2 regions of the Vibrio sp. R10-SG3-ISO3 genome follow, and region 1 is predicted to be linked to the other one. Evidence: predicted binding sites of a transcription regulator. Region 1 holds the regulator's gene; the other holds the start of a gene.
The links. Region 1 encodes PurR, which represses purine synthesis genes. Its sites were predicted from a motif close to TNANGNAAACGTTTNCNTNA; they were not measured.
Positions count from the first base shown of each region.

Region 2: glpX (class II fructose-bisphosphatase) is a predicted target of PurR. The motif match lies at 1,820-1,839, and genes of this name have one in related genera.

Region 1 is NZ_JCBDHE010000017.1:162,431-165,799, reverse strand. Features, by position in the region: gene torD (molecular chaperone TorD) at 177-884, shown strand; gene purR (HTH-type transcriptional repressor PurR) at 1,123-2,127, shown strand; cyclic di-GMP riboswitch class I at 2,303-2,411, shown strand; gene AC6R1A_RS04875 (TfoX/Sxy family DNA transformation protein) at 2,616-3,209, shown strand.
Region 2 is NZ_JCBDHE010000002.1:2,168-5,536, reverse strand. Features, by position in the region: gene AC6R1A_RS00100 (bifunctional aspartate kinase/homoserine dehydrogenase II) at 1-158, shown strand, start outside; gene metF (methylenetetrahydrofolate reductase) at 384-1,274, shown strand; gene zapB (cell division protein ZapB) at 1,342-1,584, opposite strand; gene glpX (class II fructose-bisphosphatase) at 1,901-2,908, shown strand; tRNA gene AC6R1A_RS00080 (tRNA-Asp) at 3,162-3,238, opposite strand; rRNA gene rrf (5S ribosomal RNA) at 3,295-3,369, opposite strand, start outside.

The DNA of each region.
Region 1 (3,369 bases):
ACTCCATCTTTGTCCTCTTTGGGAGGTGAAAAGTTGGCGATTCATTGATGCAAAGCAAGCTTTGCTGCCCTGTTCACAAATTGCCATATTTGACCATTTCTTCTCATAATCAGGTTGACCGCTGTTCATTTTTATCCGTTAGACTTAACGGCATCTGATTCAGTTGAGAGCCCATCATGCCAGAGACACCTAACGCCCAGATTTCCGACCCTTTATCTCCCGCCGAAAAAGAGCAGCGCGCCTTTGATGAGCAACGCGCCGAGCTCTACTGGTGGTTTTCGAGCGTGTTTGCCAAAGAGCTCTCAGAGCAAGAGCTGGCCCAATATCATTCGGTGGACACACGTACCTTTCTGACGGGACTTGCACAAACCCCTGAGCTTAACGTAGCCGCAGACAGGCTCATCGATGCATTGAACCGATTGCAAGACAGGCCAGATGCTCAGTTGGAACTATCAGCCGACTATTGCGACCTGTTTTTAAAATCCGACCGAGACAGCGCGTTGCCTTACGCCTCTGTCTACTTAGATGAATCCGGACTGCTCAATGGGGAGCCCGCCAAACAGATGGACACTCTGCTCCAACAACATGGCGTGGCCGTGCATTCAGGGCTCAATGAACCTTCTGATCATCTCGCGATAGAGTTGGATTTTTTAGGTAACCTGATTGTGCGCGGCGCTCATGCAGCAGAGCAGACGGCAGGCGACACGCATCTCGCCTACCAAGAGCAAGCCGATTTTATTGAGCAGCATCTACTCCCTTGGATTGAGAGGTTTGCCGAGCGCTGCCAGCGCCTCGACACATTCGGCTTCTATGCGGCGCTGTCGTCGCTATTGTGCGCGTTCATTCAATTGGATAAAGCCTACCTGCAAGGCGATAGCGATTAAGCCCATACAAAAGGTGTGGCGAGATCCCAAAGGCGGGTTTTTTATTTGCCCAAATCGACGTTGCGGACTACAATCCGGTCCGCAAACGATAAAACTAATAAATACAAACCGCTTTTTGAGGGCGGTTTTTGTGTTTCTGATACTTTCTGTCTACATACTCTAAACTTTGTATAGACTTTACTTTTATAGACTTAACTTTTCATAGAATAGTAGGCAGTCATCGACAGGACAAAACCATATGGCCACGATTAAAGACGTCGCTCGCTTAGCGGGTGTCTCGACCACCACTGTATCCCATGTGATCAACAAAACACGCTTTGTCGCTGAAGCCACGCAAGAAAAAGTGATGGAAGCGGTTCAAGAGTTGAACTATGCCCCAAGTGCCGTTGCACGCAGCCTGAAATGTAACTCGACACGCACAATAGGCATGCTGGTTACTCAATCGACCAACCTTTTCTTCTCGGAAGTGATCGACGGGGTTGAGAGCTACTGCTACCGTCAAGGCTACACCTTGATCTTGTGTAACACTGGCGGCATCTACGAGAAACAACGTGACTACATTCGCATGCTGGCGGAAAAGCGCGTTGATGGCATCTTAGTGATGTGTTCAGATTTGACCGAAGAGTTGAGCGAAATGCTTGACCGTCATAAAGACATCCCTAAGGTGGTGATGGATTGGGGCCCGGAAAGCTCACAAGCCGATAAAATCATCGACAACTCGGAAGAAGGCGGCTACCTCGCAACAAAATACCTGATTGATCACGGCCACAAGCGCATTGCTTGCTTGAGTGGGCATTTTGAAAAAGCGGCCTGCCAAGAACGCATCCAAGGCTTTAAGCGCGCAATGAACGAGTCGGGTTTGAGCGTCAACGAAGATTGGATCTTAGAAGGTAACTTTGAGTGCGATACCGCCGTGCTTGCCGCGGACAAAATCGTCGCCATGGACGAAAAGCCAACCGCAGTATTCTGTTTCAACGATACGATGGCGCTCGGTTTGATGAGCCGTTTACAGCAAAAAGGCATTCGTATTCCAGAAGACATGTCGGTCATTGGTTATGACAACATTGAGCTAGCCGAGTACTTTTCACCACCGCTAACGACGGTTCACCAGCCGAAGCGCCGTGTGGGTAAAAACGCATTTGAGATTTTGCTCGAACGTATTAAAGACAAAGAGCATGAAAAACGTATTTTTGAAATGCACCCAGAAATCGTCGAGCGCGATACCGTGGCGACGGTGAAATAGACCAACGAACAAGTTCAGCACATCACATCGACTAGCCCAGCGAGAATACTTCTCATCCGCTGGGCTTTATTCTCTCGGTAACACCCCTCTATTTTATGAACTAAGATCACATTTAACCCATCAAAACGTGATGTTTAGCCCATAAATTATTTATGCTTATTATGTTCGACGAATGCCACGAACAGGGCAAACCATTTCGAAAGGATGGGACGCAAAGCTTCCGGCCTGTTGCAGCCACTCAACTATTTCAACGTTGATGACTGCTTGGTAGCGGGGTTGCCGATGGCAAATGTGCACTTCGTAATTCTTTATCAAAAGCAAAGAATACAATGAGTTAAACGTTGCGCGCGCATTATGCGCTCACACCGTGAGTAGGATTATTCTTTTATGAGCCAGAATGACACCCTACTGACACAAAACCTGCATATTTTTGCTAATCTCTCGGACCTGAATTTGGTGGCGTATTGTAATACACCGAGAATAACAGCATGGATAAACCAATTTTAAAAGACTCAATGGGATTGTTTGAACCATTGGGCAAGATCAAGTCTCGCTCAATGTTTGGTGGATTCGGAATCTTCGCTGATGACACCATGTTTGCCCTCGTGGTAAATGACAAACTTCACATACGCGCCGACGACTCGTTGGCCCAACAGTTTAATGCTCAGGGACTCGAGCCATACGTGTATAAAAAGCGTGGTTTCCCTGTGGTCACCAAATACTACGCCCTTGGCCATGACTGGGATCAGGATGTCGCTCAGACTATTGCGATGGCAAACACTGCACTAGAGGCGGCCAACAAAGACAAGCAGCGTCAAACCAACGCCAGACCAACGCGCCTGAAAGATCTGCCGAACTTGCGTCTAGCGACCGAGCGAATGCTCAAGAAAGCGGGTATCGACAGTGTCTCCCGTTTGGAGCAGACGGGCGCAGTGGAAGCGTATAAAGCGATTCGTTCCACACACTCTGCCGACGTCAGCATCGACCTGCTGTGGGCACTTGAGGGGGCAATTAAAGGCACGCACTGGTCTGTGGTCCCTCAAGCAAGACGCGACGAGCTCCTGAATCAGCTGCAAAGCTAGTCAGCGATAGCGTTCAGTAATTCCAATCCCCGTCTCAAGCCAGCCCAACACCGCTGGCTTGAGACGTTTTTAGCCGATGCTTTTCTAGCGTTTCCATTCCTTCGTCATAGAATCCAACGTATTTTTCCCTTTAGGGCGAAATTTTTTACTGGCTTTTTGG
Region 2 (3,369 bases), on a different contig from region 1:
ACGCCTTGGCCAACCTGTTACCATGCGACAACATCTTTGCGATTGAGAGCAAATGGTATAAGGACAACCCACTGGTCATTCGCGGACCGGGGGCGGGTCGAGAAGTGACCTCAGGCGCGATTCAATCAGACCTTAACTTGTTGTCCAGTTTTCTCTAGTTTCACAGGTTGCTTCGGCAACCTGTTTTCTTATTCGGGCGTCGTTCTGCGCGCACTTCAAATTCTCTCATTGTGAACTTGAAAAAAATTCATGGTGGGAGTGTTGACATTAAAACGTATTCAATACATCCTGTGGACATATAGACGTCTAAACGTCGATTTAATCAAATTGAATGTTGGGGCTGCAGTTACCTACGGATAGGGTCGCCACACGGAGAGAGAAAGATGGGATACACACACGCGAGTCATATTGACGCTTTAAACCAAAATATTGCCGAGCTATCGAACAACATCAATGTGTCATTCGAGTTCTTTCCTCCGAGCAGCGAAAAAATGGAAGAGACGCTGTGGAACTCGGTTCATCGCCTCAAAACCCTAAAGCCTAAATTTGTCTCTGTTACCTACGGCGCCAACTCCGGCGAGCGCGATCGCACTCACTCCATCATTAAAGAGATCAAAGCCGAGACCGGCCTAATTGCTGCCCCTCATCTCACTTGTATCGATGCCAGCCGTGACGAGCTCATTCAGATTGCTGACGATTACTGGAACAATGGTATTGAAAGCATCGTCGCACTGCGCGGTGATATTCCTCCTGGTGGTGGCAAACCGGATATGTACGCCTCCGATCTCGTGGAACTGCTTAAATCACGTCACGACTTTGATATCTCTGTTGCAGCCTTTCCCGAGGTACACCCTGAAGCAAAAAGTGCGCAGTCGGATCTGCTGAACCTCAAGCGCAAAGTCGATGCAGGCGCAAACCGCGCCATTACTCAGTTCTTTTTTGATGTAGAGAGCTACCTACGCTTTCGTGATCGCAGTGTTGCGGCTGGCATTGATGTCGAAATTGTTCCGGGCATCCTTCCTGTTTCCAACTTTAAACAAGCTTCACGTTTTGCCGCGCAGAATAACGTCAAAGTCCCTGGCTGGATGGCGAAACAATTTGAAGGGCTGGATGACGACCCAACCACTCGCCAATTGGTGGGTGCGAGCCAAGCCATCGACATGGTGCGTATCCTAAGTCGTGAAGGTGTGAAAGATTTCCACTTCTACACTCTCAACCGCGCCGAAATGACCTACGCACTTTGCCACACTTTGGGCGTGCGCCCTCAGGTCTAATCTGACAGATACCAAAGCAAAAAGGGTTGGCGCTGTGCCAACCCTTTTTAGTCTACAGAAACGATGATTACTCAACGTCTTCCATCTTACCTAGCAAGCTGCGGATGCGCTCTTGCCATGCTGTGTGTTCTTGCTGCATCTGCTGATTTTGCGCGACCAACTCTTCACGGCTTGTACGCAGCTCGTTCGCTTCATTTGCTAGCTTCTGCTTTTCTTCTTTAAGCTCTTCCACTTCCATTTGAAGCAGAGTGATAGTATCAACCGCGGTTTGGATTTTTGCTTCTAGTTTTTCTAGTACTTCAAAAGACATCGTTGCCTACCTTTTTAATCATTCTCTGGATGGTTGGGTCATACGACATGACAAACCCATTTACCTTCCATTCTACTCAGCCAAGCCGCTTTAAACACGCCCTATATTTGCAAATCTGCGTCATTCGATTAAAAAAACAACGCAATTTGACTCAGAGTTTACAAGACCAGAAGAATGAATAGTTCCGCCCGTTTTCCTGCCCCTGGTTTGATCCAGTTCAACCCTGCTGAACCAAAAAGGCAAACGTTTCCCTAGTGATGTGCTAAAATCGCGGCGATTTAATTTTGTTCAGTTTTTCCTACCAGTTGGAGTCATCATGAAACGCGATTTAGCAATGGCATTCTCTAGAATTACCGAAGGCGCAGCCCTAGCGGGTTATAAATGGCTTGGCCGTGGCGATAAGAACGCCGCCGACGGTGCCGCTGTCGAAGTGATGCGTACCCTGCTTAATAAAACAGAAATCGAAGGTGAGATTGTCATTGGTGAAGGCGAGATCGATGATGCGCCTATGCTGTATATCGGTGAAAAAGTAGGGACAGGTGGTGATTGTGTCGATATCGCGGTTGACCCAATTGAAGGGACCCGCATGACAGCCATGGGCCAGTCCAATGCGCTGGCTGTTCTGGCCGCAGGTGAAAAAGGCAGCTTCTTAAAAGCCCCAGATATGTACATGGAAAAACTGGTTGTGGGGCCAGGCGCAAAAGGCTGTATCGACCTCAATAAACCACTCAAAGAGAACCTTATTAACGTCGCTGAAGCGCTCAACAAGCCGCTCGATCGACTTGTGGTGATCACCTTAGCAAAACCGCGTCACGATAAGGTGATTGCTGAGATGCAAGCAATGGGGGTACGCGTTTTTGCCGTACCTGATGGTGACGTGGCCGCCTCCATTCTTACCTGCCTGCCTGACAGTGAAGTCGACATGATGTACTGCATTGGCGGCGCACCAGAAGGTGTGGTGTCTGCCGCTGTGATCCGTGCACTCGATGGTGATATGCATGGCCGTTTGCTACCTAGACATGAAGTTAAAGGTGATAGCGAAGAAAACCGCATCTACGGCGCTGCTGAGCTAAAACGTTGCGAAGAAATGGGCGTGACAGCCAATGTTGTGCTGACTATGGAAGAGATGGCTCGCAGCGATAACGTCGTCTTTTCTGCCACTGGCATCACCAAAGGTGACCTGCTTGAGGGCATTACCCGCCAAGGTAACATCGCCACCACAGAAACCTTACTGATCCGTGGACGCTGCCGCACCATTCGTCGCATTAAATCGACACACTACCTAGAACGCAAAGATCCTGAAGTACGAGACATTATTCTTTAATCTCGTCAGCCCTCTCTTCGAAGCCAGCCAACGTGCTGGCTTTTTCTTGTCTGTATAAAACCGTCGAGCAGACGAACCCAGCACTTTCAGGAGCGTTAAACGTAAAAAAGCCTCAGTCTTTCGACTAAGGCTTAGTATAAGTGGCGAAGTGGGACTCGATGGTCCGGCATTCCGGCCCGCGAAAAAGTGCACAGAACTTTCGGGAGCGTTAAACGTAAAAAAGCCCAGTCTTTCGACTGGGCTTTCTAATAAGTGGCGGAGTGGACGGGACTCGAACCCGCGACCCCCGGCGTGACAGGCCGGTATTCTAACCAACTGAACTACCACTCCGCAGTGGTCTATTTAAAGTCTTATCTAAAACGTGCTTCAAACAGATAATGTTCAAAGCCTGGCGATGTCCTACTCTCACATGGGGAAACCCCACACTACCATCGGCGCTAATTCGTTTCACTTCTGAGTTC